Regions from separate parts of the Variovorax sp. PBL-H6 genome, predicted to be linked through region 2. Evidence: predicted binding sites of a transcription regulator. Region 2 holds the regulator's gene; the other holds the start of a gene.

Region 1 (15,102 bases), 2.3 Mb from region 2:
GGATCGCAACCGCACGGAGTTCTACCGGCTGCTGCAGAAGCATCAACTCACACCTGGGCACTTCAAATCCGATGCCGCGTCGCCGGGCGGCGATGCGTCGCTGACGAGCGACAACCCTAAGTAGTTGATTTTGCTGCGAATTAACGCAGGCTTTACCGAGGCTGTCGGGAACCGGCGACAGATTCGGGGTTTTTGGTGGCCTTTTGGTTTCAAAAACCGCCCCGGGGACTGCCGATCAGGCGCAAGCCCTTGATCTAAAAGGCTTTTTCGAGGCTGGCACGGGGTTTGCCCTAAGAAGGGCATGACAGCACTTACCAGCCCATCTTTCGCACTGCGTCCGCAGCGCGACGGCCTGCGTCAAAAGCAGTTTTCCCTCTCGCGGTCCCGCGCCGCGGGTCATCCGCCTGCTGGCCTGAGCAACGCCGGCGGCGCGGCACCGGACTGTGTCTTCAAGCGTCTTCCGGCGATTGGCGACACCCCTTCCGTCGACAAGCAACGTTGATGAGCCGCACATGAAGCCCAACGATTTCTCCCAGCTCAACGTTCTCACCGAGGCGGATTTCTCCCGCCGCAGCGTGCTGCGTGAAGAACGCCATCCCAACTCGGTGACAGCGCCGCCGATCAACCGCGGCTCCATGGCCCCACGCCCCTGGCGCGGCTTTTGGAACAGCATCGGCACGGCACTGCTGGTCAAGCTCGGCGCCGGCGGCAAGGCCGCAGCCGGCGCATCCCACGCGCCGCGACGCTCGCAGGCGTGGGAACGCGCGGCCCAGCAACGCCGCATGGCCTTCATGGCGCTGACACTGTTCAGCACGGTCGTGGCCTCCACGCTGTTCGCCCGCGTGCAGCCCGACTACGACAACCTCTGGCTCGAATACAGCCAGATCGCGCTCTACGGTCTGCTCTCGGGCTGGGTGGTGACCGGCTTCGTGACTGCGCTCATGGGCTTTTACGTCGCTGTGCGCGGGGACAAACACGCGCTATCGGCCAAACAGGTCGCCGACCACCCGATGAACCCGGAAGCGCGCACGGCGATCATCATGCCGATCTGCAACGAGGACGTGGCCACGGTCTTTGCCGGCCTGCGCGCGACCTGCGAATCGGTGGCCGCGACCGGTCATGCGCGGCAGTTCGACGTCTTCGTGCTGTCCGACAGCTACACGCCCGAGGTCGCCGCCGCCGAGCGCGCCGCCTGGGAAGATCTGCGCGCCGCGTTGGCCGACAGCCCGAACCAGCCGCAGGTCGAGGTGTATTACCGCCTGCGCAAGCGCCGCACCCACCGCAAGGCCGGCAACGTGGCCGACTTCTGCCGCCGCTGGGGCAAGGACTATCGCTACATGGTGGTGCTCGATGCCGACAGCGTGATGAGCGGCGACTGCCTGACGTCGATGGTCAAGCTGATGGAGGCCAATCCGACGGCCGGCATCATCCAGACCGCGACGCAGGCCATCGGCCACGTCACCCTGCACGCTCGCGCCCAGCAGTTCGCCTCGCGCGTGACGGGCCGCCTGTTCACGCTGGGCATGCAGTTCTGGCAACTCGGCGAGTCGCACTACTGGGGCCACAACGCCATCATCCGCGTCGAGCCCTTCATGCAGCACTGCGCGCTGGCACCGATCAAGGGCACCGGCGGCATGTCGGGCGGCATCATGTCGCACGACTTTGTCGAGGCTGGGCTGATGCGCCGCGCCGGCTACCACGTGTGGCTGGTTGCCGACCTGGTCGGCAGCTACGAGCAGCAACCGCCGGACCTGCTGGCCGAGCTGCAGCGTGATCGCCGCTGGTGCCAGGGCAACCTGCAGAACGCTCGCCTCATGGCCGAGCCCGGCCTGCACCCGGTGCACCGCGCGATGTTCGTTACCGGCACCATGGCTTATGCCTCCGCGCCGATGTGGCTTGCGTTCCTGACACTTGGCACGGCTCTGTGGCTCACGGGCTCGAGCGTGGTCGCGCATTGGCTGGCAATGCCGATGGAACTGGCCGGGCTCTGGCTGTGGACCTTGTGCCTGCTGTTCCTGCCGCGCATGCTCGGCATTGCAGCGGTGGTGCTGCGTCGCGAGCAGCGCCAGTACGGCGGTGTCGGCGGCCTGCTCAAGAGCGCGGCACTTGAAAGCGCGCTGGCCATCGTGCAGGCGCCTGTGCGCATGCTGGCCCACTCGCTGTTCGTGGTAGTGGCGCTTACCGGCATCAAGCTCGACTGGAAGTCGCCGCCTCGGGAAGCCGCCGCCGTGCCGTGGCGCATTGCTTTCAGCCAACTCGCGCCGATGTCGCTGGTCATTGCCGCCCTGGCGGTGGGCATTGCGCTGATCGACGCCAGCGCGCTGGTCTGGCTGATGCCGGTTGGACTGCCGCTGCTGCTGGCCATCCCGCTGACCGTGCTGACCAGCCAGATCGCGCTCGGCAATGCAATGCGCGACCGCGGCTTCCTGGTGATTCCCGAGGAGTCGCGTTCCCCGGCGGTGTTGCGCAGGGCGTGGATGCACGCTGTGAGGCTGGCACGCGCCTGACGGTTCGCCGCCCATGAAAAAGCCCGCTCGATCAGCGGGCTTTTTCTTTGCGCCTCACCGCGAAGGGGCGGGGAGCGAAGTCAGAAGCGCGGCATGCCGCCCCCGCCTCCGCCCATGCCAGGCAGCCCCTTCATGCCGCCCATGCGCTTCATCATCTTCATCAAACCGCCGCCCTTCATCTTCTTCATCATCTGCTGCATCTGCTCGAACTCGTTGAGCAGCCGGTTCACCTCTTGAACCTGCACCCCCGCCCCGGCCGCGATGCGCCGCTTGCGGGTGGCCTTCAGCAGCTCCGGCTTGCGCCGCTCCAGCGGCGTCATGCTGTTGATGATGCCCTCCTTGCGCCGGATGTCGCGCTCCGCGCGGTTCATGTCGGCATCGGTGGCCTTGGCGGCCAGCTGCTGCGGCAGCTTGTCCATGATGCTGGACAGCCCGCCCATCTGCTTCATTTGCTGCAGCTGGCCGAGGAAGTCGTTCAGGTCGAAGCCCGCGCCGCTCTTGACCTTGGCAGCCAGCTTCTGTGCCGCGGCGACGTCGACGCCGGCCGTGACCTGCTCGACGAGCGCCACGATGTCGCCCATGCCGAGGATGCGACCGGCATGGCGCTCGGCGTCGAATACCTCCAGGCCGTCGATCTTTTCGCTGACACCCGCGAACTTGATCGGCACACCCGTCACCTGCCGCACCGACAGCGCGGCGCCGCCTCGCGAGTCGCCGTCGGTCTTGGTGAGAACGATGCCGGTCAGCGGCAGCGCCTCCTTGAAGGCCTTGGCGGTATTGATCGCATCCTGTCCCTGCATCGCGTCGACCACGAACAGCGTCTCGACAGGGTTCAGCGCCGCGTGCAGTTGCTGGATCTCGTTCATCAACACCTCGTCGATGGCGAGGCGTCCGGCCGTGTCGACCAGCAGCACATCGAAGAAATGGCGCCGGGCGTGATCGAGCGCCGCGCGGGCGATGTCGAGCGGCTTCTGGTCGGGCGTGCTCGGGAACCACTCGGCCCCGGCCTGTTTCGTGACGGTCTTGAGCTGCTCGATGGCCGCCGGCCGATACACGTCGCCCGAGACGGTGAGCACTTTCTTCTTGCGCTTCTCGATCAGGTGCTTGGCCAGCTTGGCCGTGGTGGTGGTCTTGCCGGCGCCCTGCAGGCCGGCCATCAGGATCACGGCGGGCGGTTGCGCCACCAGGTTGATGTCTGCCACGCCTTCGCCCATGGTCGCGGCGAGCTCGCGGTTGACGATGCCCACGAGCGCCTGGCCGGGCTTGAGCGAGCCCAGCACCTCCTGGCCCATCGCCTTGTCCTTGACGCGGGCCACGAAGTCGCGCACCACTGGGAGTGCGACGTCGGCCTCCAGCAGGGCCATGCGCACCTCGCGCAGCATGTCCTGCACATTGGCTTCGGTGATGCGGGCCTGTCCGCTGACCTGCTTGACGAGGCGTGAGAATTTTTCGGTGAGGGCGCTGGCCATGGTGTTTCCCGCGGGCGGGATCGGTAGGTGGGGAGCGGGGGCGTCCTCGCGAAGGACCACGCAAAGGCGAGACGCTAAACTCCGACCGATGATTTTAGCGATCCCCTCTCCACTCGGCGTGGCGCTGGGCATCGCCACCGCCGCCGCCTACGGCGCCACTGCCGCAGCCTCTTCCTTGCTCGGGCGGCCTTCCACGCAATGGATGCTCGGCCTGGCCTGGGTGCTGCACGCCTGCGTGCTCGCCTGGTCGCTGGTCGGCGGCGACCCGCGCTTCGGCTTCGCACCGGCGCTGTCGGTGACCGGGTGGCTGGTGATGACCGTCTACGCGATCGAAAGCCGCCTCTATCCGCAACTCAAGGTTCGGCGCGTGCTCGCGGTGCTGGGCGCGGCGGCCGTGCTGCTCGCGATGATCTTTCCGGGTACGCCACTGCACGTCTCGGCCTCGCCCTGGCTGCCCTTGCACCTGGCGCTGGGCATCGCCTCGTACGGACTGTTCGGCGCGGCGGTCATCCACGCCTGGCTCATGACGCGCGCCGAGAAGCAGATCCGGCTGGCCACCGAACCGCAGGCGGGCGTGCCCCTGCTCACCATGGAGCGGCTGACCTTTCGCTTCGTGACCGCCGGCTTCGTGCTGCTGTCGGCCACCCTGCTCGCCGGGCTGCTGTTCAGCGAGCAGCTATACGGCGCCAATGCGCGAGGCTGGAAATGGGACCACAAGACCGTGTTCTCGGTGCTTGCCTGGATCAGCTTCGCGGTGCTGCTGATCGGGCGGGCACGCTTCGGCTGGCGTGGCCGCACCGCGCGACGCGTGCTCTATGCCGGCGCCGCCCTGCTGCTGCTGGCCTATGTGGGGTCGCGCTTCGTGCTCGAGGTGGTACTGGGGCGCGCAGCGACATGAAATACCTGCTGGTCCTCGCGATCATCCTGGTGGCGGTATGGCTCTGGCGCAAGGGGCGGCGCGAAGAGCTGCAGTCGCGCACGCCGCCGCGCCCTCCTGCGCCTCCACCGGACAGCATCGGGCCTCCGCAAGCCATGCTGCGCTGCGCGCATTGCGGGCTGCACCTGCCGGCCAGCGACGCGCTGCGCGGTGCCGATGGCACGGCGTACTGCAGCGCGGCGCATCGCAGGGCGGCAACGCACTGATCGGGGCTCCATCCATGAGCCGCACGGCCGCTCCGAAGGCGAATAGCACCGCAGCCCAAGGCGAAGGTGCAGTGAGCTGCCGGGCCGCTCCGAAGGCCACCGGCAGCGCAGCCCGCAAGACGGAAGTTGCCCGATGAGCACTTTCCTCTGGTCGCGCGCAGAGACCAGGACCGACTGGACGCCGCTCGACCAGGCGCCCGGCCGCGAAAGCTCGGCCCTGCTGCGCTTGTGGCGCGGCTTCGTGACCGCGCGCAGCTGCGTCGCCGTCGTGCTGCTGCTACTCCAGGCCCTCGTGCTGGCGCTAGGACAGGCCGTGCAGCCGATCGTCGTTGCGCTGACGGGCGGCTATGTGGTCGCCACTCTGCTGGTCGCGCGCTATGCGCACTTCCAGCCGCCGGTGCGGCGCTTCGGCACGGCCTGGCTGTCGACGATCGGCGTCGACCTGGTGGTCTTCAGCGCACTGCAGCTGCTGCAGGTGGGCAGCATCAACTACACGCCGCTGTTCGCCCTGCCGGTGCTGATGGGCGCCGTGTTGGGCAGCGGAGCCGTCGGCCTGGGCACCACGGCCATCGTCACCCTGCTGCTGCTGGCGCATGCCGGCTGGTACTGGCTGCAGCAGCAGGCAGAACCTTCGGCGCGCTTCGTGCAGGCCGCGCTGACCGGCACCGGCCTGTTCGTGGTGGCGCTGCTGGCGCACGAGCTGGCGCGGCGCCTGATGCGCGAGGAGGCATTGGCGCATCGCAACCGGGGCACGGCGCAGATGCATGCCCTGGTGAACGACCTCGTGATCGAAACGCTCAGCGAAGGCGTGCTCGTGATCGACGCCAAGGGCCAGGTGCACGCAGCCAACCCCGCGGCCGACGCGATCCTCGGGCAGGGACTGGCCCAACTCGAGCTGCCCTTCACGCTGGGCACGCAGCCGGCCTGGATGCCACTGGCCGCGATTGCGCGCAATACCTTCGCGCGGCGCTCACCGCAGTCGCGCGAGATCCCGATCGCGCAGGCCCAAGGCGCGCCGCGCGAGGTGCGGGTGCGCACCCGGCTCACGCGCGCGGCCGATCGCGGTATCGAGAGCCTGTGCGTGATGTTCCTGCAGGATCTGCGCGAGCTCGAGGCACGCATTCGCACCGAAAAGCTCGCGGCCATGGGGCGCATGTCGGCCGCGGTCGCGCACGAGATCCGCAACCCACTTGCCGCCATCACCCAGGCCAGCGCGCTGCTGGGCGAGGACCTGGTCGATCCGGGTCATCGGCGGCTGACGACCATGGTCCAGCAGAACGCACAGCGCCTGTCGCGCATCGTCGACGACGTGCTCGACGTCGCGCGGGCTCGTCAACAGCGCGTGCTGCCGCTGGGGGAGCAGCTGGTGCTCGATCCGACAGTGCGCACGCTGGCCGAGGAGTGGGTGCGGCAAACGCAGCGCCAGGGCGTGTTGCTGGTCCTCGAGGCGCCCGGCAGCGTGGTGCGCTTCGACATCGAGCACTTGCGGCGCATCCTGGTGAACCTGCTCGACAACGCGGCGCGCTACGCCGGCGCGCGCGACGGCTCGATCCAGGTGGCGACGCGGCTGAACGCTGCCGGTCGCGCCAGCCTTCAGGTGTGGAGCGATGGTGCGCCGCTCGAGCCCGCGGTGCAGCGCCATCTGTTCGAGCCCTTCTTTTCGTCCGAGAGCCGCTCCAGCGGCCTCGGCCTCTATCTGTGCCGCGAGCTGTGCGAGCGCCATGGCGCCACCATCGGCTACGAGCGCCGCGCCCTGCCTGCAGGCGGGCCGGAGGGAAATGAATTCGCCGTCGTCTTCATGCCAGGCGAAGTCGGGCTGACACAATAGCGCCGTGAGCAGCCCCAATCCGCCCGCGCCGCGCCCCGCCCAGATCCTGGTCGTCGACGACGAGCCCGACCTGCGCACGCTCTACGAGCTCACGCTGCTGCGCGAGGGCTACCGCGTCGAGGCGGCAGGCAGCGTGTCGGAAGCACGCGAACACCTGGACGCGGGCCGCTTCGATGCCGTGATCACCGACATGCGCCTGCCCGACGGGCTGGGCATGGAGATCCTGCAGCGCATCCAGCAGGAGCAGCGCAGCGAGCGCTGCGTGGTGATGACCGCCTACGGCTCGGCAGAGAACGCGGTCGAGGCCCTGAAGGCGGGCGCCTTCGACTACCTGACCAAGCCGGTGGACCTGAAGCAGTTCCGTACCGTCGTGGCTTCGGCGGTACAGGCGCGGGGCGCGCCCGCGCGGCCAGTGCGCCAGGCAGAGGGCAACGGCACCAAGCTGGCAGCGACCATCGGCAACGTCGGCACGGCGGCGCTCGAAAGGCTGGTCGGCAACTCCGAGCCGATGCGTCAGGTCAAGTCCCGCATTGCCAAGGTCGCGCGCGGCATGGCCCCGGTGCTCGTACGCGGCGAGTCCGGCACCGGCAAGGAGTTGGCGGCGCGGGCGGTGCATGCGTGCAGCCAGCGCAGCGATGGCCCCTTCGTCGCGGTCAACTGCGGTGCCATTCCCGAGAACCTGCTCGAGGCCGAATTCTTCGGCGCCAGAAAAGGCTCCTATACCGGTTCCTCGCAGGACCGCGACGGCTATTTCCAGGCCGCCCGCGGCGGCACGCTCTTCCTCGACGAGATCGGCGACCTGCCGCTTGCGATGCAGTCCAAGCTGCTGCGCGCGATCCAGGAACGCAGCGTGCGGCCGATCGGCTCGACGCAGGAAGACGCCGTCGACGTGCGCATCGTGAGCGCCACGCACAAGGACCTGCAGGCCGAGGTGCAGGCCGGCCGCTTCCGCCAGGACCTTTTCTATCGTCTCAACGTGATCGAGATCGCGGTGCCGGCGCTGCGCGAGCGCCGCGAGGACCTGCCGGCGCTCTGCGAGGCGCTGCTGGCCCGGATAGCGCGCGACGCCGGCATGCCGATCCCGGCACTGTCGCCCGACGTGCTGCACCGGCTGTCGCAGCACCCGCTCAACGGCAATGTGCGCGAGCTCGAAAACTTGCTGCACCGGGCCGTCGCCCTGAGCGACGGCGATGTGCTGCACATCGATGTCTCCAGCGGCGCTGCGCTGTTGGAGCCGGCGAGCACGCCGCCCGCGACTGTGGTGCAGGCACCGGCCGAACAATCGCCGGCCGCGCCGCTTGCGTCGAAGCCCGCCTCGGTCCCGAGCGACCTGCAAAGCTATCTGGATCAGCAGGAACGCGAGATCCTCGTGCGCGCGCTGCAGGACAGCGGGTTCAACCGCACCGCAGCCGCGGCGCGACTGGGCCTCAGCCTGCGGCAGATCCGCTATCGCATTGCGCGCCTCGGCATTGCGACGCCCGGTGGCGACGACAACAATGGCAGCGGCACCGACGACTGACGCGCCCGGCAACGAGCTCTGGCAGGACGGCTGGTACCGATTCGCCCGATCGTTGCGCTCGCCCAACTTCGGCCCGCGCCCACCAGGCGCGCAGATCGACCTGATCGTGCTGCACTCCATCAGCCTCCCGCCCGGGCGCTATGGCGGCGACGAGGTGCAGCGGCTCTTCACGAACCAGCTGGACTGGAATGCGCATCCCTATTTCGACAGCATCCGCGGCCTCGAGGTCTCGGCCCATTTCTACGTGCGCCGCAACGGCGAGCTCTGGCAGTTCGTGAGCTGCGACGAGCGCGCCTGGCATGCCGGACCCTCGTTCTGGCGCGGCCGCGCCAACTGCAACGACGATTCGATCGGCATCGAGCTCGAGGGCCAGGAGGGCGAGCGCTTCGAGCTCGCGCAATACGAAACGCTTGCCAGTCTTTGTCCCGCCATCGCGCAGCGCTACGCCATCGCCTTCGTCGCGGGCCATGAACACATTGCGCCAAACCGCAAGGCGGACCCGGGCGGTGGCTTCGACTGGCTGCTTCTGCAACAGCAGCTGGGCTGGCAACGCGCGATGTTCCCCGACACGGTCATGGCGCGCTGAATTTTTTCAATCTTCACCTCGGCCCTGATGCGCCGGCGCCACGTGACGCGATCTGCGCCTTCGATCGCAGCTGCTCAGCAACCATGCGCCTTCCAGGCCCAAATGCGTGCGCAGGGCGCATGGGGAGTGGCACGCGCTAAGGTCGTTCAGTAACGATGCGGGATAACTCCCCATCCAGCCCGTTTTCGGGTGAATGCATGCCATTGAACTACAAGGAAAACACTACATCTAGTGGGTTGTAGCCCTCTGAGACCCCAGATATAGTGTGCCCTGCCCCGTGCCTTCATCCAAGCCACCGGCCACACGCGGCACGGCCGCCCCAACAAGAATTGCCCAACAGAGGACCGAATGCAAACTGCCCAGAACCATCCCGCCACGCCCCGCGCCGTTTCCTCGACGCCGCAACAAGCCCGTGACAAGGCCGGCTCGCCCGCCGGGAATGCGCTCGCCAACTATCAGATCATCCGCCGCAACGGCGCGGTCGTTCCCTTCGAGCCCAACAAGATCGCCATCGCGATGATGAAGGCCTTCCTCGCCGTGCACGGCACGCAGGGCGCCGCATCCGCCAGCGTGCGCGAGACAGTCGATACCCTGACCCAGGGCGTGGTGCGTGCCATGCTTCGCTCGCGCCCCGGCGGCGGCACCTTCCACATCGAGGATGTGCAAGACCAGGTCGAGCTGGGCCTGATGCGCGGCGGCCACCACGAGATCGCCCGCGCCTATGTGCTGTACCGCGAGCGTCGCGCGCAGGAGCGCTCGAAGCAGGGCGAGCAGGAGGCCCCTATCGCCGTCTCCACGCTGCATGTGCTCGACCGCGGGGAGCGGGTTGCGCTCGACCTCAACGAGCTCAAGGGACTGATCGCGTCCGCCTGTGCCGGCCTGGGCGAGAGCATCACCGACGGGCCGATCGTGGCCGAGACCATGCGCAACCTCTACGACGGCGTGCCGCTCGACGAGGTCTACAAGGCTTCCATCCTCGCCGCCCGCACCCTGATCGAGAAAGACCCTGACTACACCTTTGCGACCGCGCGCCTGCTGCTGCACACGATCTTCAAGGAAGTGATCGGCCGCGAAGTGCCGGCAGCCGAGCGCGCTCAGGCCTACGCCGACTACTTCCCGCAGTTCATCAAGAAAGGCGTCGACAACGAGCTGCTCGACGAACGGCTGCAGCAGTACGACCTGGCCCGCCTGGGCGCCGCGCTCAAGCCCCAGCGCGATCTGCAGTTCGACTACCTCGGCCTGCAAACCCTCTACGACCGCTACTTCCTGCACGTGCGCAAGACCCGCATCGAGCTGCCGCAGGCTTTCTTCATGCGCGTGGCGATGGGCCTCGCGCTGAACGAGATCGACCGCGAGGCGCGCGCGATCGAGTTCTACGAAGTGCTGTCCTCCTTCGACTTCATGTCCAGCACGCCCACGCTGTTCAACAGCGGCACGCTGCGCTCGCAGCTCTCGAGCTGCTACCTGACCACGGTGCCCGACGACCTGGACGGCATCTACGAGTCCATCAAGGAAAACGCCCTGCTCTCCAAGTTCGCAGGCGGCCTGGGCAACGACTGGACCCGCGTGCGCGCGCTGGGCAGCCACATCAAGGGCACCAACGGCGAATCGCAAGGCGTGGTTCCCTTCCTCAAGGTCGTGAACGATACCGCCGTCGCGGTCAACCAGGGCGGCAAGCGCAAGGGCGCGGTCTGCACCTACCTGGAAACATGGCACCTCGACATCGAGGAGTTCCTGGAGCTGCGCAAGAACACGGGCGACGACCGCCGCCGCACGCACGACATGAACACGGCGAACTGGATTCCTGACCTGTTCATGCGCCGCGTGATGGAAAAGGGCAGCTGGACGCTGTTCTCGCCCTCCAACGTGCCCGACCTGCACGACAAGTTCGGCGCCGACTTCGAGGCTGCCTACGTGGCCTATGAAGAGAAGGCCGCTCGCGGCGAGATCAAGCCCAGTCGCACGGTCCAGGCCACGGATCTCTGGCGCAAGATGCTCACGATGCTGTTCGAAACCGGCCATCCCTGGATCACCTTCAAGGACGCCTGCAACGTGCGCTCGCCCCAGCAGCATGCGGGCGTGGTCCACTCGTCCAATCTCTGCACCGAGATCACGCTCAACACCAGCGACACCGAAACGGCCGTCTGCAACCTGGGCTCGGTGAACCTGCTGCAGCACCTGAAGGACGGCAAGGTCGACCAGGAAAAGCTGCAACGCACGGTCGCGACCGCGATGCGCATGCTCGACAACGTGATCGACATCAACTACTACGCGGTCAAGAAGGCGCGCGACTCCAACCTGCGCCACCGCCCGGTCGGCCTGGGCCTGATGGGCTTCCAGGACGCCCTGTACGAGCTGCGCATCCCCTACGCCTCGCAGGAGGCAGTGCAGTTCGCCGACGAATCGATGGAAGCGATCTGCTACCACGCCTACTGGGCTTCGACGGAGCTGGCGCGCGAGCGCGGCCGTTATTCCAGCTACAAGGGATCGCTGTGGGACAAGGGCGTGCTGCCGCCCGACACGCTGGACCTGCTCGAGAAGGCGCGCGGCGGCTACGTCGAGGTCGACCGCTCGTCCACGCTGGACTGGGACGCGCTGCGCCAGAAGATCAAGGCCGACGGCATGCGCAATTCCAACTGCGTCGCCATCGCGCCGACCGCCACCATCTCCAACATCATCGGCGTGGACGCCTCGATCGAGCCCTGCTTCGGCAATCTCTCGGTCAAGTCCAACCTCTCCGGCGAGTTCACCGTGATCAACCACTACCTCGTGCGCGATCTCAAGCGCCTGGGCCTTTGGGACGACGTGATGGTGATGGACCTCAAGCACTTCGACGGCTCACTGCGCCCGATCGATCGCGTGCCGCAGGACGTGAAGTCGCTCTACGCGACCGCTTTCGAGGTCGAGACCACCTGGCTGGTCGAGGCCGCCGCGCGCCGTCAGAAGTGGATTGACCAGGCGCAATCGCTGAACATCTACATGGCCGGCGCCTCGGGCAAGAAGCTCGACGATACCTACAAGCTCGCGTGGCTGCGCGGCTTGAAGACCACCTATTACCTGCGCACGCAGAGCGCCACGCACGCCGAGAAGTCGACGGTGCAATCAGGTCGCCTCAATGCGGTGTCCTCGGGCTCGATGGATGCGCCTTCATCGGGCATGAGCGCGCTCGAAGCAGCCGCGGCGGCTGCGCAAGCGCAGCTCAGCGCAATGCCCGCGACCGACATCGCCTTCTGCGGCGTTGACGATCCGACGTGCGAAGCATGCCAGTGATGTCGGCGTGAAGGCGCATCGATTCGCGGCATCGCCCGACAAATGACGATGCATGCGAACAACATAACGGCAACATAAACAGAGCGCGATGTGAAGAGCACTTTGCAACTCACATCGTTGCTCACATAATTTGAGCATTGGATTTTTCTATGTTGACCTGGGACGAAGAAGTCAAGCCCTCCTTGCCAAAGGATCTGCAACAAGGCATGCGGCAACCATCGAGCAGCGACGCGCAAGCCAGCCGCTCGCTGGAGCATCCGACTTCGCAAACAGCGCCCTCACTCGCTCCCATCGCGCGCACGCTTGATGACGGCGCCGTCACGCGCGCACCGCAGCAGACCGCGCCCGCGATGCCGGCCGCACGCCGCGTCAAGGCGGCGGACAAGCGCATCATCAACGGCCAGACGGACGTGAACCAGCTGGTGCCGTTCAAGTACAAGTGGGCGTGGGAGAAGTACCTCGCCACCTGCGCCAACCACTGGATGCCGCAGGAAGTGAACATGACGCGCGACATCGCGCTCTGGAAAGACCCGAACGGCTTGAGCGAGGACGAGCGCCGCATCGTCAAACGCAACCTCGGCTTCTTCGTGACAGCCGACTCGCTGGCCGCCAACAACATCGTGTTGGGCACCTACCGCCACATCACGGCGCCCGAATGCCGCCAGTTCCTGCTGCGCCAAGCCTTCGAGGAGGCGATCCACACGCACGCCTACCAGTACATCGTCGAGTCGCTGGGCCTGGACGAGAGCGAGATCTTCAACGCCTACAACGAGGTGCCGTCGATCCGCGAGAAGGACCAGTTCCTGATCCCGTTCATCGACGCCATCAGCGATCCGAACTTCCACACCGGCACGCACGAGAACGACCAGACGCTGCTCAAGTCGCTGATCGTCTTCGCCTGCCTGATGGAAGGCCTGTTCTTCTATGTCGGCTTCACGCAGATCCTCGCGCTGGGCCGCCAGAACAAGATGACCGGTGCTGCCGAGCAGTACCAGTACATCCTGCGCGACGAGTCGATGCACTGCAATTTCGGCATCGACCTGATCAACCAGCTGAAGCTCGAGAACCCCAACCTCTGGACCGCAGAGTTCAAGGCGGAAATCAAGGCCCTCTTCCTGAAGGCCGTGGAGCTCGAGTACCGCTACGCCGAAGACACCATGCCTCGCGGCGTGCTCGGCATGAATGCCTCCATGTTCAAGGGCTACCTGCGCTACATCGCCAACCGGCGCGCACAGCAGATCGGCCTCGAAACGCTCTTCCCGAACGAGGAAAACCCCTTCCCGTGGATGAGCGAGATGATTGACCTGAAGAAGGAGCGCAATTTCTTCGAGACCCGGGTGATCGAGTATCAGTCGGGTGGTGCGCTTTCCTGGGATTGAATTGTTCCGACAACAAAAATGCATCAAGAATAGCCATCACCGCCGACATGCACCGGAGAGTGCAGCGGCGGTGAAGGCGCAGGTGTTCATTGCGCTGGAGCTCGATCCAACGCCATGAATCGCTTCACGTTGACCAACATGCGTGGAGTGCTTCAAAGGTTGATTTTTTCAACTTGATCAAGGAGAAAAGAGAAATGGCAACTGCAAAGAAAGCGCCGGCTAAGAAAGCCGCTGCAAAGAAGGCTCCGGCCAAGAAGGTCGCTGCTGCAAAGAAGGCACCGGCCAAGAAGGTCGCAGCGAAGAAGGCTCCTGCCAAGAAGGTAGCGGCCAAGAAGGCGCCGGCCAAGAAGGTCGCAGCGAAGAAGGCTCCCGCCAAGAAGGTAGCGGCGAAGAAGGCGCCGGCCAAGAAGGCAGCAGCGAAGAAGGCTCCCGCCAAGAAGGCAGCAGCCAAGAAGGCGCCGGCCAAGAAGGCAGCAGCGAAGAAGGCTCCCGCGAAAAAGGCGCCGGCGAAGAAGGCAGCGGCCAAGAAGCCTGCCGCCAAGAAAGCAGCGAAGAAGCCTGCTGCCAAGAAGGCCGCGAAAGCGCCCGCCGCTGCTGCTGCGCCTGCGCCTGCAGCGCAAACGACGCTGAACCCCCAGGCAGCCTGGCCGTTCCCGACGGCCAGCAAGCCCTGAGTCGCTCAGCAGCCTCGAAGGCGAAAGCCCGGCACTTCGGTGCCGGGCTTTTTTTGTTTCAGCGTGGGGCTCAGAGGCCCAGCGCCTGGCGATCCACCTGGTAGTTCTGCGGGCCGCGCTGTGCGATCTTGAGTGCGCCGAGGCGATTGCCCAGTGCCGCGCAGCGCGAGAGCGGCCAGCCCTGCTCCAGGCCATACAGCAGCGCGCCGCGCCAGGCGTCACCGCAACCCGTGGGCTCGATCACGGCGGTGGGCTTGACGGCCGGCACATGCTCGCGCTCGCCCCGGGTCCACACCTCGCAGCCCTCCGCGGCGAGGGTGACAACCAGGCCCTTCACCCGTTCGGAGATCTCAGCGAAACTCCAGCCCGTACGCTGCGAGAGCATTTTCCCTTCGTAATCGTTGACGACCACCCAACTCGCCAACTCCACAAAATGCCGCAGCGCCTCACCGTCGAACATCGGCAGGCCCTGCCCCGGGTCGAAGACGAAGGGGATGTTGGCAGCCTTGAACTGTTCTGCATGCTGCAGCATGGCCTCGCGTCCGTCGGGCGCCACGATGCCCAGCCGAATATCGTCCCGCCCCGTCACCTTGGTGATGTGGGCCTGCTGCATGGCCCCCGGATGAAAGGCCGTGATCTGGTTGTTGTCACGGTCATTCATGATCATCGCCTGCGCGGTGAAGCTGTGCTCCACCTGCCGCACGAACTCCGTGCTGATGCCGAGCGA
Region 2 (15,102 bases):
GCGGTCGTTGCGAGCGCCGTGCTCGGCCTGCAAGGCGATCTGCGCGCCGCCGACACCAAGGATCGACACGACGATCAGGATGAGCAGTACCACGATCAACGAGGCACCGCCTTGCCGGCGCGCGGGGCAAAGGGACGCACCGGGAAGGGAAAGTGAGGAACAACGCATCTTTACAACCCTTGGTCGTTCCGCAAATGAACGGTGAAGCTCACGACCTGCCGTACCCTGCCGTCGGCTGGGGCCGTGAAGATCGTTCCCACGTCGTCGCTCGAGCCGAAGGCGGGCCCACCGAGGGGATACAGCGTCTGGGTCTTCAGTTCCTGTGTCGCCCCGACCTCGCTTCGCAGGACCAGTCCAATCCGCAGGCTGCGCACGCGCCGCCAATTGGCGCGCGTCGCCACATCGTTTCCCGCCACTGTGAGCTGCTCGGCACGCAGGTACTTCTCCGGTACGGTGTCGGCCTTCATGCTGATGTTGGTGGGATCGATGGCAGTTTTGGCGATTACGCCATCCACGCCATACAGCACCTGGAAGTTTTCCACCCCTCGCACGAGCGGTACGGACCCTGCGAAAGGCGGAGAACCGTTTTTCGATCGGTAGCACATGAGCGTCGGCTCGCCGTCATTGGACGAGGCCACGAAGAAAATGCTCGTGCGCATATCGTCTCGGTTTGCCGCCAGCGCATCGGCGGTATAGCCGGCGCAATCGATCATGGACGCGTCGATCTCGCCTGAGCCCGGGAAGGTCTCGCTGGCCTGATGACGCAGGATCAGCACATCGCCATAGCCGTCGCTGGCGGTGCGTGCGGTGACCGTGTCCGCGGAAGTCCTATTCGCTATGCCATTGTCGAAACCGGATATGTTCGGCACGGGATCGGCGCTGATGCCGATGGCATTACCGCGTCGACTGGCAGCGTAGGAGAGGTCCCTGTAACCCGCTTGAACTGCTAGACGCTGAATGGCGTCGGTAGCAAAGCGCGCGTTGTCGCGTAATTGCGACGCCGCGTCAACGGTCGTGAAGCCGCGGCGTGCGACAACCAGAGCGGCAGTGGCCGCGAGGGTGACGAGCAAGCCGAGCGCCATTGCGACGAGCAACTCGACAAGCGTCATGCCGGCCAGGCGGCGGCGCTCCTGGCGACGGCGGGGTAGGGTCGGCGATCTCTTCACGTCGTGCTACCCGCCGTCACGGTCAGGATGACGCCCGGTTGACTATCGTCGTTGGCTCGGATGACTCGGTCCTGCGTGGCGGCACTCGCATTCGTCGACATGCGACTCCATCCGATCTTGACGACCATGACGTCGGTGGCCGCGTTCGATGTGCAGGCCCATTGCGGCAGTCCTGCGGGGTTGTAGGGTGCCGAATCCGGGCAGATCGTCACGCGCGCGCCTGGAAGATTCGTTTCGACACGAGCGAGCCATTCAGTAATTTCGGCACGGGCCACCTCAGTCGTGTCGCTGCAATTGGAGCCGACCGAAAGGCAGGAAGACTTGGTCGCAGGCGCCAGGGCCGTGCCGGAGAAGTTGCCCACATAAGGGTTGGCAGTCGCCAACATTGAGACATCCTTGTTGCCTCGCATCATTTCGGCGAGTTCGCGCGCCAAGTCGACGGCAACGGACTGCAGGCGTGCTTCGCGGTTGTTCTGCAAGGCCATTGCCTGCATACCGACCATGCCAAGCAACCCGAATGAGAGGACGACAAGCGCGACAAGCACTTCGATCAACGAAAAGCCCGTCGTCCGGCTGCGCCCTTGAATGCTCGATCGCACGATCACCTCCAGAAGATCTGTCGCCGAGGTGGCGACTCAGCCGGCGATTCTGGAAGGGGGGAAGTAGATAGAGGGAGCCGCCGAGCGGCTTTGTCGAGCCGCCGAGCCCGGGACTCTGGCGCCATCTGACGATGGCGACGAGCTTTTGTCAGAAAGTCAGATATCGCGCAGCAACTGCCTGAACTCGTCCACGTCCTCGAAGCTGCGATAGACGGAGGCAAAGCGCACGTAAGCCACTTTGTCCATGCGCTTGAGCTCGCGCATCACGAGCTCGCCGACCTTGGTCGATTCGATTTCGCGCAATCCGCTCGACAACAGCTTCTGCTCGATACGCAACAGCGCATGGTCGATCTGCTCGATGCTTACCGGGCGTTTGCGCAGCGCCAGCATCATCGAGGCGCGGACTTTTTTCGCGTCGAAGTCGGCGCGGCTGCCGTCCTTCTTGACCACCACCGGGAAGTTGACGTCTGGCCGCTCATAGGTGGTGAAGCGCTTTTCGCAGGTGCCGCACTGACGGCGGCGCCGCACGAAGTCAGCATCCTCCGACACGCGGGTCTCGACGACCTGCGTTTCCAGATGACCGCAAAAAGGGCACTTCATGCGGACGCCATGTGCAGGATCAGCGGTAGACCGGGAAGCGGCTGGTCAGCGCGTGCACCTTGGCGCGGACCGCCTCGATCGTGGCGCCATCGCGCGGGTCGTCCAGCACGTCGGCGATCAGGTTGGCGGTGGCACGCGCCTCTTCGTCCTTGAAGCCGCGCGTGGTCATGGCCGGCGTGCCGATGCGCACGCCGCTTGTCACCATTGGCTTCTCGGGGTCGTTGGGAATGGCGTTCTTGTTGATCGTCATGTGAGCACTGCCCAGCACGCTCTCGGCCTCTTTGCCTGTGATGCCCTTGGCACGCAGATCGACGAGCATCACGTGGCTTTCCGTGCGACCGCTGACGATGCGCAACCCGCGTGCGCTCAGCGTCTCGGCCACGATCTGCGCATTCTTCACGACCTGCTGCTGGTAGGTCTTGAACTCCGGCGACAGCGCCTCCTTGAAGGCCACCGCCTTGGCCGCGATCACGTGCATCAGCGGACCGCCTTGCAGGCCCGGAAAGATAGCGCTGTTGATCGCCTTCTCGTGCTGCGATTTCATCAGGATGATGCCGCCACGCGGGCCGCGAAGGCTCTTGTGGGTGGTGGAGGTCACCACGTCGGCATGGGGGACGGGATTGGGGTACACGCCGGCCGCGACCAGGCCTGCGTAGTGGGCGATGTCGACCATGAAGATGGCGCCGACATCCTTGGCGACCTTGGCGAAGCGCTCGAAGTCGATGCGCAGCGAATAGGCCGAGGCGCCCGCGATGATCAGCTTGGGCATGGCATCGTGCGCCTTGCGTTCCATCGCGTCGTAGTCGATTTCTTCCTTGTCGTTGAGCCCGTAGCTCACGACGTTGAACCATTTGCCGCTCATGTTGAGCGGCATGCCATGGGTCAGGTGGCCGCCTTCGGCCAGGCTCATGCCCATGATGGTGTCGCCGGGCTTGAGGAAGGCCAGCATCACGGCCTCGTTCGCCGAGGCGCCGCAATGGGCCTGCACGTTGGCAGCATCGGCACCGAAGAGCTGCTTGACTCGATCTATGGCCAGCTGTTCGGCTACATCGACATGCTCGCAGCCGCCGTAGTAGCGCTTGCCGGGATAGCCCTCGGCGTATTTGTTGGTGAGCTGCGAGCCTTGCGCGGCCATGACGGCCGGTGATGCGTAGTTCTCGCTCGCAATCAGCTCGATATGCTGTTCCTGGCGAGTGTGCTCGGCCTGGATGGCGGCCCAGATTTCGGGATCGGTCTGTTCGACCAGGGTCTGGCGGTTGTACATGGCAGTCCTTTAAGACGGATGGTCCTTGTTCTTCAACCAAACAAGGGCTGCCCAGGCGAACGGCGGAACGCCTGCCGTGCGCTGCAGGCGGCACGCTTCCCAGTGGTCATCCACGTCAGCGCATGGCACCTGAAGAGGTGCTGCGCCTATCGCCAGTCGCGTGCCGTGCGAGTGTAGCCGACGGCTTCGGGCCCCGCCGCGAAAAGCCTAAAGGTCCGATGCCAGCGCCACCTTCTGCGGGCTGGTGCCCTCCGGCTTGGCCGGCGCCACCACCGGCATGGGCTGCGCGCGCATGCCGGGCGGCGTGGGCGCGGTGGAGGGTGCACGGCCTGTGATCACTAGCTGCAGCCGTGCGTGCTCAGCCATCACCTTGCCCGCATATCCGCCGTCGTCCGGCAGGTTGGCTGCACCGACGTAGTACTTGAGGCCGCCTTCGAGCGAACCCGCCCGTGCTATGCATTCCTGCAGAACCTTGACGCCGACGCGCATATTGGTGACTGGGTCGAAGGCGGTCAGGGTGCCGCCGGCGCTTTCGTACTTCTCGCCATGCACCTGGGTCATTACCTGCATCAGGCCCTGGGCACCGACATGGCTTTGGGCGAAGGGATTGAAGCTGGACTCGACGGCCATGATCGCCAGGATCAACGTGGGATCGAGCTTGGTGCGCTTGCCGATCTCGAAAGCCTCTGACACCAGCACGCTCAATGGCTCGACGGCCACGCGGTACTTCTTGCTTAGCCAGTAGGCAACCGCAGCCTGTGGTTTCGGCAGCTCGAGGGGGCTGGCCGCCGTCGTGCGATCGATGGCCGTGGGTTCCAGGTCGGAGACCTCGGGTGGCGGCTTGCGCGATTGGAGCCAGCCCATCAGTTGCTCTTCGCCCGACTGGCGCAGATCCGGACGCGCGGCCAGCGCGAGAACGCCGAACACGATGGCCAACCCAAGCAGGGCAAAGCCGTTGTGGGTCACTTCGAATAAGCCTTCGGCCACGTCGGACATGAAAGTCCGCAGCCCACGGGCTGTGGCATCAAACGCCTGTTTCATCGCTCTTCCTCCTTTGTGCGGCGCCCAAGTCGCACAGCCTGAATGGCAATGGTCGAAGGCGGCAGCGCTTGTGGATTGGTACGAGTCAGGTGCCGCGCGAGAGGGTTGGATCGCGACTTCCTGATTAAGCCGAAAGTATTCGGCAGCGGGTGTAGGACAAAACCGGCCAGCAGGTGGGCGGCTCGGATAGCGCGAATTCTAGGAGGCGCTTAATACCCGGTCAAGAATAAGGAGGCTCCGCTTTATGCTATCGATAGCTTAGGCGGGTGATCGAAATTGAATAGATCTGACCATTGAAAAGCTTCTATTTGCATTCTCCTCAGAGTGGGATTACGCTGTGTCGGCCTGAATCCTCAGGCGTTAAACCGAGGTCCGGTGACCAGGAGAGCAAGCCTCGAACGGTTCAGTGGCCGAGGCCCAAACGGCGGCAATCTCTTGCCGCCAGCATGACCGGAACAATCCAACTTCCGGTCGAGCGAAAAGATGGCATGGGCGTGGCGCCCGCCATCGAGCCCGGAGGCCAGACGTCATGTCCGGCGTCCGGGCTTTCTTGTTTCTGGGAAGCTTCAGCGGTTTGGGGCACACTCGCCGTCCGATGAATGCTGCTTCGCTGAAACAAAACAAGTGGGTGAGGCGAGCGGTACTGGCCTTGCTGGTCCTGCTCGTATTTTGGGCCGTCGCCTGGCTGGCCGTGCCGCCGATCGCCAAGAGCCAGATCCAGAAAATCGCCAGTGAAAAGCTTGGGCGTCAGGTGACTGTCGGCAAGATCGACTTCAAGCCCTGGACCCTCGAGCTCGCGATCGACGACCTGCGCATCGCGACGGCCGACGGCAGCCGGCCGCAACTCGCGGTGGGTCGCATCTATGCCGACGCCGAGCTGCAGTCCATCCTGCGACTCGCGCCGGTGATCGACGCCTTGACCATTGACTCGCCAGCGGTCCTGCTGACGCACCGGGCCGATGGCAAGTACGACATCGACGACATCGTCACGAAGCTCGCCAGCGCCCCGGAGGCGCCTAAGAGCGAGCCGCCGCGTTTCGCGGTCTACAACATCGCCATTACCAATGGGTCGGTCGACTTTGACGATCAGGCGGTCAAGCGCAAGCATGAACTCCGCGACTTCGTGCTCAAGGTGCCGTTCCTGAGCAACCTGCCTTCGCAGCGCGAGATCAAGACCGAGCCCAAGCTGGCCTTCGTGCTCAACGGCAGCGCTTTCGATTCGGCCGCCTTGACCACGCCCTTCGCGGACGACCGCAAAACCGATGCGCAGATCAATTTCAAGGACCTCGACCTGGCGCCTTACCTGGGCTACATCCCCGGTGGCCTGCCGGTTGCCCTGCAGGCAGGCAAGCTGGACGCGGACCTGAAGATCGATTTCGCGCAGACGACCACGACCGGCCTGAGGATCACCGGGACCGTGGCGGCGCATGGCATCCAGCTGGCGGACTCGAAGGCGCGCGATCTGCTTCGTTTCGATTCGCTCCAGCTGGCGCTGGCGGATGTGCGGCCGCTGGAGCGGGTGGTGCACCTGAGCGAAGTGGCGGTAGCTGCGCCGCGGTTGGTGGTGGCGCGCGATGCGGCCGGGCGGCTCAACCTGCTGCCTGCCGGTCAGACCGCGGGAGCGGCCGAGAAGGCGCCGACGACTGGCGCTCCGCCGGACGGAGAGGCCGGCGCCAAGCCCGCAGCTGCGGCGCCCGGCTGGCGCGTGCAGGTCGACAAGCTGGCGTTGTCCGGCGGCGAAATAGGATGGCGGGATCAGAGCATTCAGCCGGCCGCAGCGATCGACATGAAGCAGCTTCACGTCGACGCCAGCGCCATCGTCTGGCCAATGGAGAAGCCGGCCATCTTCAACGGTTCCACCGCCATCGGTGATGCCGCCCTCAAGTTCGGCGGCGAGGCGACCGACAAGGTCGCCAATGTGCAGGCCGAGGTCGAGGCACTGCCGCTGTCGCTGGCTGCGCCGTACCTGGCACAGAGCCTGGAACCGACGCTCGACGGCAAACTCAGCGGCAAGATCGATGTGGCCTGGAACCAGCCTGAGCTCAAGTTCAAGGCAGGCCGAGTCGCCCTCGACGGGCTCGCATTGACGCAGGCCAAGACCGCGCTGGCCAGCGTTGGACGGTTCGAACTGGTCGATGCCGAAGTCGACATGACGAAGCACACGCTCAACATCGCCTCGTTCAGCGCCAGCAGCCCCAAGGTCCTGGTCGAGCGCGACAAAGAGAAGCGCTGGATGTTCGAGCGCTGGCTCAAGGCACCATCGAACGGCAGCCAGGCCGCCGGCACGGACGCCATTGTTGCCGCGCCCAAGGACCCGAAGGCCGCCAGCGGCGACGCCAAGCCCTGGGAGCTGGCCATCGGCGCCGTGGCGGTCGACAACGGCGCGCTGTCCTATTCGGACAAGGCCGGCGCGACCCCCGTCACCTTCGAGATCAGCGCCCTGAAGGTCAACGCTCAGAAGATCGTGCCCAACACCGCCACCGCCTCGCCGCTGCAGCTGTCCGGGCGCATCGCCGCTGGCCGCGCCGAACCCGGACGCTTCGAATACAAGGGAACGGTGGTCCTGAAGCCAGTGGCGGCCGAGGGCCGGTTGGAAGTGGCCGCTGTCCCGGCGCATGCCTTCAAGGCCTACTACGCGGACGCGCTCAATATCGACATCCGCCGCGCCTTTGCCAGCTATCGCGGCACGGTCAAGTACGCCACGGCACCCGGCGGAATGAGCGTCAAGCTGGCCGGCGACACGACGCTCGACGACTTCCGCGCCAACAGTGCGACGCTGACGCAATCTCCCGGCCTCGCCAATCGCAGCAATCAATTGCTGAGCTGGAAAACCCTCAACCTGCGCGGACTGCAGGTCAACCTGGTACCCAAGGCGCCGCTTGCCGTGGACGTGCGCGAAACCACGCTGACCGACTTCTTCGCGCGCGTGATCATCGACCCGAACGGCCGTCTCAACTTGCAGGATCTGACCAGGAAGCCCGGGCAACCGGCACAGACGCCGGAGCCGGGCGGCGAGGCCAGCACGCGGCGCAGCCTCGGAGGCACCGCAACGACCACCATCGCCAGGAAACCAGCGACGCCTTCCGCAGGGCCCCCCGTGTCTGCGGAGGCGATGGTCGGCGGTGGTACGACCTCGCCCGTCGTCCCGGCTCCCGCGTCGACCCTGAAGGCCCCGGAGTCCGAAGGCAGCGGGCCCGCGCCAGTCATCAACTTCGGCTCCATGAACCTGGTCAACGGGCGAATCGATTTCAGCGACCTGTTCGTCAAGCCCAATTACTCGGCCGATCTCAGCGAGCTGACCGGCAAGCTCAGCGCCTTCTCGTCCAAGCCCCAGGGCGACAGGCCGGCATTGGCAGACCTCGAGCTGCGCGGCAAAGCCCAGCAGACGGCTTCGCTGGAAATCACCGGCAAGCTCAACCCGCTGGCCAAGCCGCTGGAGCTCGACATCACGGCGAAGATGCGCGAGCTCGATCTGCCGCCGCTGTCGCCTTATTCGGTGCGCTACGCCGGGCATGGCATCGAGCGCGGCAAGCTCAGCATGGACGTGAACTACAAGATCGCGCCGGATGGTCAACTTACCGCTACCAACAAGCTGGTACTGAACCAGCTGCAGTTCGGCGACGAAGTGCAGGGTGCCCCCAACAGCCTGCCGGTGCGGCTCGCCGTCGCCCTGCTGGCCGACCGCAACGGCGTCATCGACATCGACTTCCCGATCAGCGGGTCGCTCAACGATCCGCAGTTCAGTCTTGGTCCCCTCATCCTGAAGGCAGTAGTCAACCTGATCGTCAAGGCCGCGACCGCCCCCTTCGCGCTGCTGACGGGCGGCCTCGGCGGCGGCAGCGGGGATTCGAGCACCATCACCTTCGCACCCGGCAGCGCGGCGTTGTCCGCGGAGGCGAAGCAAAGCCTGGACAAGGTCGCCAAGGCGCTGACCGACCGGCCTGCGCTGCGCATGACGGTGGTGGGCACCGCCAGCCTCGAGCAGGAGCGCGAGGCCTATCAGCGCCAGCGTTTGCGCCAGCTCGCCCAGGCCGAGAAGCGCCGCGCGGCAGTGCGTGGCAGCCAGAATGCGGCCGATGTGGCACCGGTCACCGACGCGGAGTACCCGGAACTGCTGGCCGCGGTGTACAACCGGGCCGACCTCAAGACCAAGCCCCGCAACATGATCGGCTTGGCCAAAAACGTCCCGAGCAGGGAGATGGAAGATCTGCTGATGGCCAGTATTCCGGTCGACGACGAGGCCATACGCCAGCTCGCCGTCGAGCGCGGCGCCGCGGTACGCGACTACCTGTTGGCCCAGAAGGTGCCCAGTGAGCGGCTGTTCCTCGGAGCGGTGCGCACGCAGGCCGGCGATGCCAACTGGAAACCCGGGGCAGAGCTGAATCTGGCCATCCGCTGACCCGATGCGCCGCAAGTCGGCGAAAATAGCCGGATACGCCGGCAAATGCCGGCGCCTTCGCTTTTCCTCTACAGATCAGGTTTTATTCGCGCAGTGACTTCAACATCGACCAAGCCCCACGACCTCCAGTCCCTCGACACGATGACGGGCGGTGCCTTCACCGCACCGACTTCGGGGGAGCGTGCGCAGCGCATCCGCGACTGGCTGGCGGGCAATCCGGCGCCCGAGCAGATGCAGGAGGTGTTCAAGGAACTGAGCGGCCGGGACAAGGGCGCCGCGCGCCTCCTGCGCGAGAAGCTCGACGAGCTCAAGCGGGCTCGCGGCCAGGAAGCCATTGCCGCCGAATGGGCCCAGAAGGCAGAAGCGCTGCTGGCCCAGCCCAAGCTCAACATCGCCGACGCGCTCGCCTGGCAGCGCGATGCCGCCAAGGCCGGTGCGCCCTTGTCGCGCGAGCCGCTGGCCAGCTTCAAGGCCCGCCTCGCCGAGCGCGTGAAGGGAATCGAGGATCTGCAGCACCGTGCCCAGGTGCACCGCGAAGCGGCCGTGCTGCTGGCACAGCGCTTCGAGGTGCTGTCGACCAAGGGCTGGCGCGACGCCCAGGCTGCCGAAGAATCCCTGCGCGCCGACGTGGCGCATTGGCAGCAGCAGGCCGACGAGATCGCGGCCGATCCCAATTGGAACAGCCTGGACGCCAAGTTCGCGCCACAGCTGGAATCGTCCAAGGCGCAGCTGCTGGTGGTGTCGGATGCGTTCCACCAGGCGCTCGCGCAGACCGTCGCCGCCGCGGAGGACGCGGCAGCGCCCCTGCCGCCGGTACCGGTGTGGGCCGACGAGCTGCGCGTCGCGCGCGGCGGTGCGCCCGAGGTGCAGTCCGCCCCGCAAAAGCCGCCGGTGCCGAAGGTCGATCCCGAGAAGCGCGCCGCAGCCCAGGCGGCTGTGGAGGCCGCGCTGGCCAAGCTCGAGCAGGAAACCGCTGAAGGTCATGGCAAGGCCAGTGCTGGCGCCGCTGCAGCGCTGCGCGCGGTGCTCAAGGAGCACGGCAGGATGGTCGACGCAGCCCTCGAGGCTCGCGTGCATGCGGCGCTGGTGGCCGCCGGCGAGCTTGAAGGTTGGCAGCGCTGGAGCGCCGACAAGGTGCGCGAGGAGCTCGTAGCCAAGGCCGAGGCCCTGCTCAAACGCCCTGAGGGTCAGGCCCTGGGGGGCCGCAAGATGCAGGAGACGCTGCGCAGCTTGCGCGAGCAATGGAAGCAAGCCGACCAGGGCGGTGTGCCCAACCATGCGCTGTGGAAGCGCTTCGACGAAGCGTGCAACGAAGCCCACAAGGTCGTCGAGGCCTGGCTCGAGAAAGTGCGCGCCGATGCGGCCGAGCACCGTGCCCAGCGCCTGGCGCTGATCGAGGAGGTGAAAGCGTGGGCTGAGGCCCAGGCCGGCGACACCGACCTCAAGACCTACAACCGGGCGCTGCACCAGTTCGCCGATCGCTGGCGTGACGCGGGTCACGTGGGCGAAAAGATGTTCGCCGAGCTCCAGCCCCAGTGGACCGCCGCATTCGGCGCCGCGCGAGCGCCTTTCGAGGCTGCACAGAAGGCCAGCATCGAGCGTCGGCAGGCCATGATCGCCGAGGCCGCCGAACTCGGCGCTGCGCCAATGCTGCGCATCGATGCCGTCAAGGCCCTGCAGCAACGCTGGCAGGCCGAGGCACAGACCGTGCCGCTGGACCGCCGGCAGGAACAGAAGCTCTGGGATGCCTTCCGTTCGCCGATCGACGAGGCCTTCAACCGCAAGACGGCCGAGCGTGAGAAGTCAGCGGCCGCGATGAGCGAGCACGACCGCCATGTGTTCGACGCCTCCAAGGCATTGGAGGCCGCGAACGCCACGGGGGACGCCCAGAAGATCCGTGCTGCGGTGGCCCAACTCGAAGCCGCTTTGCGTGGCGAGGCTCCGCCTGCAGCCAAACCGCCGGTCGCCGGCAAGCCCGCTGCCACGGATGGCCCTTCCGTCGGCGCGACCGAAGTGGTGGCGCCGGGCCAGGCCGCGGCCGAGTTCGGCGAAAGCGCCCAACAGGCGCCCGCGTCGGCCGATGCCGACGCTTCGCCTCCCTCCGCCGCCGACGAAGCCGCAGCGCCGACGCCCGATCTGGTGGCGCCGGCCGACGGTGCCGATTCGTCGGCCCGCGCCGACGCCGGCAAGGCCGAGACAGACGACGCCGCACCGACACCCGTTGCGCCGCCCAAGCCAGCACCCAAGCCCGTGATCGCGGTCCGAGGCGACGACCGACCTGGCAACAGGAAGGCCGAAGCCCTGCCGGCGGGGCGTGGCAACGGCCGCTTCGGAGGCGATCGCCGCGACGGCCGTAGCGGTCCACCCGGCCGCGCCAACGAGCGGCCTCCGCGGCCGGGCGAGCGCGGCCCGGGCGCCGGCCGCTTCGGCGACCGCCCGCCGCGCGAGGAGCGCGGCCCCCGGCTCGGCGATGCAGCCTTCCGCGCTCAGCGCGACGCGCTCGAGCGCGCCGATCAAGCCTTGCGCAAGCTTGCCGCCCAGGCCCACGGTGAGGCGCTGACCCAGGTGCTGGGCGCGTGGGAGCAGCGCGATGCGTCGAAGCTGCCCAGCGTGCAGGAACTCGGCCGTGTGGTGACGCCTGCAGTGCGCGGGCAGTGGTCGCAAGCCCTGGCTTCCGATCCTTTGGCCAAGCCTGATGCCGTGGCCGAGGCTCTGCTGCGGCTGGAGATGGCGGCCGAAGTGCCGACGCCGGCCGAACAGCTCGAGGCGCGTCGCGCCCTGCAGTTGAAGCTGCTGACGCGGCGCGGCGACCCCGCGCCGGCGCAGACCTGGGGCCAGGATGCCGGGACAGTCCTCGCTGCCGCGCACGACGCGGCCTCGGCGCGCCGCCTGCAGAACGCGCTCAAGGCGCTGCTGCGCAGGTAAACGAGAGGGGTCCGCGCCTGGTGCCTAGGCCGCCGAGCGCGGACGCCTGAAGAACTCGTCGAGCAGCGCGACCAAGCCGGCGAATTCGGACGCCAGCTTTGCGCGGTTCACGAAATACGCCTCGCAGGCCACGGCAAAGAATTCGCCCGGCGACGTGGCGCCGTAGTCGTCGAGCCATGGCGCCTGGCCGCCGAAGCGTTCGGCAACGATGGTTCTCTCGCGGAAGTCTTCGTAGGCCGGTCGGAGCACCGCAAACCAGGCGAGTCGCGCGTCTCGCGCGGTGGACGTGCCCGCGAAGCCGGCTGGCAGTGGCGGGCAGCCGTCGGCCTCGCCACTTTTCATGTCGATCTTGTGGGCGAATTCGTGGATCACCACGTTGTAGCCCGCGTCCTGTGTGACGCTGCCCGCCAGCACGTCCTGCCAGCTCAGCATCACCGGGCCGCGGTCCATTGCTTCGCCGGCCAGGATCTCGTCGTACTCGTGGACAACGCCGGTCTCGTCGACCGTCTTGCGCCGCGCCACCGCCTCCGACGGGTGAATCACGATGCCCACGAAGTCGTCGTACCAGCGCAGCTCCCCTGGCAAGTGCAACACCGGCAGCACAGCCTGCGCCGCTACGGCGAGCGCAACCTCGTCGGTGATGATGAAGCCATGAGCGCCATGGAATTCCTTGTCGCGCAGGAACTCCGCGGCGAGGCGGCGCAGCCGCTCCGCATCGCGTCCCGCACCGTGCGCTAGAAAAGGGTAGCGCCACAGCGTGGCCTGCCACGCCGCATCAGGAATCGAAGGCGGGGCGCGCAGCCCACGCAGCCAGTTGAACATCAACGCAGGTCGACGCGTTGCGCGCCTGCACTCGACAGGCACATCAATTGCGCGCGAGCCGGGTGCGCCTTCAGGTCCCAGTCGCTCAGCACCATGCGCCCAAGGCCTTCGCCGAGCGCATGCGCAGCCGGCCGGTGCGTGTGCCCGTGGATCAGCGTTGTCGCGCCGGCTTGCCGCAGCCAGGCGCGCGCGGCATCGGCGTCGACATCGGCCCAAACCATGGCGGGGCTGCGCTTGCGGTCCTCGCTTTGTGCGCGCATCGAGCGGGCAAGGGCGCGGCGCTGCGCCAGCGGACGCGCGAGAAAGGCGCTCTGCCAGGCAGGGGCGCGCACTTCGGCACGAAAGCGGAGGTACTCGGTGTCGTCGAGACAGAGAAGATCGCCGTGGCTGAGGAGCCACCGCCTGTCATGCAGGGCTAGCACCGTCGGGTCGTCGAGCAACTGCATGCCACATTGCTCGGCAAAGGCGGGGCCGACCAGGAAGTCGCGGTTGCCATGCATGAAGAACAACGGCCGGCGTGCGCCGGCTTCGCGAAGCACCTCTGCGCATTGCGCCTCGAAGCCAGGTTCGGCAGCCGCGTCATCGCCCACCCAGACCTCGAACAGATCGCCCAGGATGAAAATTGCGTCCGCCGGCGTGGTCTGCAGGTAGCCGCGCCACGCGTCGAAGGTCGCCGGGTCCGAGGACTGCAGGTGGAGGTCGGAGATCAGATCCACCGTGCGCCACGCCGCGGGAGCCACGAGCTCGGCGAAGCCCGTCATCGTCAGCCCTTGACGACGGCCTTCTCGATGACCACGTCTTCCAGCGGCACGTCGTCGTGGAAACCCTTGCGTCCGGTCTTCACCGCCTTGATCTTGTCGACCACTTCCGTGCCGCCGACCACCTTGCCGAACACTGCATAGCCCCAGCCCTGGGCGGAGGGCGCCGTGTGATTGAGGAAACCGTTGTCTGCCACATTGATGAAGAACTGCGCCGTGGCCGAGTGCGGCGCATTGGTGCGGGCCATGGCCACCGTGTAGTTGTCGTTCTTCAGGCCATTGTTGGCTTCGTTCTGGATCTCGGCGCCCGTCGGCTTTTGCGACATGCCCGGCTCGAAGCCGCCGCCTTGCACCATGAAGCCCGGGATGACGCGGTGGAACACCGTGTTGTCGTAGTGGCCCTTGGTCACGTAGGCGAGGAAATTCTCGACGGTCTTCGGCGCCTTATCCTGGTCCAGTTCGAGCGTGATGACGCCTTGGTCCTTGATGTGCAGTTCGACTTGGGGGTTGCTCATGAGGGCTCCTTGTTGATTGGCTTATTTCGCCACGGTGGCGGATTGAATGGTGACGCTTTCGAGCGGCACGTCTTGCATGCCGCCCTTGTTGCCCGTGCGCACGGCGCGGATTTTGTCGACCACCTCGGTGCCTGCGACCACCTTGCCGAACACGGTGTAGCCGTGCCCATCGGGATTGGGGGCGTTGAGCATCGCGTTGTCGTTCACGTTGATGAAGAACTGCGAGGTCGCGGAATCGGGGCTGGCGGTGCGCGCCATCGCGATGGTGTATTTGTCGTTCTTCAGGCCGTTGTTCGCTTCCAGCGGGACCGGCGCGCGCGTGGGCTTCTGCTTCAGCTCGGACGTGAAGCCGCCGCCCTGGATCATGAACCCGTCGATCACCCGGTGGAACACCGTGCCGTCGTAGTGCTTGTCCCGCACGTACTGCAGGAAGTTCTCGACCGTCTTGGGTGCCTTGTCTGGTGCGAGCTCGATCACGATGTCGCCGGCCGAAGTGGCGAGCTTGACGCGCGGCGCCGCTTGTTGTGCCCAGCTGGCGCCGGCCAGGCTCAGCGCCGAGACGAGGATCAATGCCGTGCGACGGGAAAGGATGTGCATGGTGAAGAAGGAGGACGGGCTGAAAAAGACAACGGACCCCGGCAGCGCCGCGGAGGCGGCGGGCTTAGCGGCGCACCGGCTTGCGGACTTCGGCCGGCGCGGCCGGCAGCGAGCCGGTACCCGACGCGCTGAAGAGCTGGCGTATCAGCGCGAGCTTGGGAGGGATGCTGGCGTTGCCGGCCTCGAGCTGCTGCGCGCGCCCATAGGACTGACCGGCGAGGCGCGCATAAACATCACCGAGATTCTCATGCGCGGTGGCGTAGTTCGGATTGAGCTTGATCGCCATCTCGAGTGCCGCGCGCGCCTTGTCGAACTGGCTCTGGCCGGCGTAGAGCGCCGCCAGGTTGTTGTAGGGCTCGGGCAGTTCGGGAAAGTCCTGGGTGAGCTGCGTGAAGGCCGTGACCGCCTCGGCCTGC

The links. The regulator NrdR, encoded in region 2, represses ribonucleotide reductase genes. The targets are predictions, from matches to a motif close to CACNANATNTNGTG.
Region 1: the regulator NrdR is predicted to act here: its motif matches at 9,273-9,286, upstream of G3W89_RS04885 (ribonucleoside-diphosphate reductase subunit alpha).

The regions. Positions count from the first base shown of each region.
Region 1 is NZ_LR594659.1:1,002,142-1,017,243, reverse strand. It holds gene G3W89_RS04925 (sigma 54-interacting transcriptional regulator) at 1-124, shown strand, start outside; gene mdoH (glucans biosynthesis glucosyltransferase MdoH) at 513-2,507, shown strand; gene ffh (signal recognition particle protein) at 2,588-3,976, opposite strand; gene G3W89_RS04910 (cytochrome C assembly family protein) at 4,065-4,874, shown strand; gene G3W89_RS04905 (PP0621 family protein) at 4,871-5,119, shown strand; gene G3W89_RS04900 (two-component system sensor histidine kinase NtrB) at 5,253-6,947, shown strand; gene G3W89_RS04895 (sigma-54-dependent transcriptional regulator) at 6,952-8,466, shown strand; gene ampD (1,6-anhydro-N-acetylmuramyl-L-alanine amidase AmpD) at 8,444-9,052, shown strand; gene G3W89_RS04885 (ribonucleoside-diphosphate reductase subunit alpha) at 9,401-12,322, shown strand; gene G3W89_RS04880 (ribonucleotide-diphosphate reductase subunit beta) at 12,472-13,701, shown strand; gene G3W89_RS04875 (histone H1-like DNA-binding protein) at 13,896-14,375, shown strand; gene G3W89_RS04870 (carbohydrate kinase family protein) at 14,446-15,102, opposite strand, start outside.
Region 2 is NZ_LR594659.1:3,299,477-3,314,578, reverse strand. It holds gene G3W89_RS15535 (pilus assembly PilX family protein) at 1-99, opposite strand, end outside; gene G3W89_RS15530 (PilW family protein) at 171-1,166, opposite strand; gene pilV (type IV pilus modification protein PilV) at 1,163-1,765, opposite strand; gene nrdR (transcriptional regulator NrdR) at 1,922-2,365, opposite strand; gene glyA (serine hydroxymethyltransferase) at 2,385-3,629, opposite strand; ZMP/ZTP riboswitch at 3,672-3,799, opposite strand; gene G3W89_RS15510 (lytic transglycosylase domain-containing protein) at 3,837-4,670, opposite strand; gene G3W89_RS15505 (DUF748 domain-containing protein) at 5,266-9,069, shown strand; gene G3W89_RS15500 (DUF349 domain-containing protein) at 9,163-11,994, shown strand; gene G3W89_RS15495 (zinc-dependent peptidase) at 12,019-12,816, opposite strand; gene G3W89_RS15490 (UDP-2,3-diacylglucosamine diphosphatase) at 12,816-13,577, opposite strand; gene G3W89_RS15485 (peptidylprolyl isomerase) at 13,580-14,089, opposite strand; gene G3W89_RS15480 (peptidylprolyl isomerase) at 14,111-14,686, opposite strand; gene G3W89_RS15475 (tetratricopeptide repeat protein) at 14,751-15,102, opposite strand, start outside.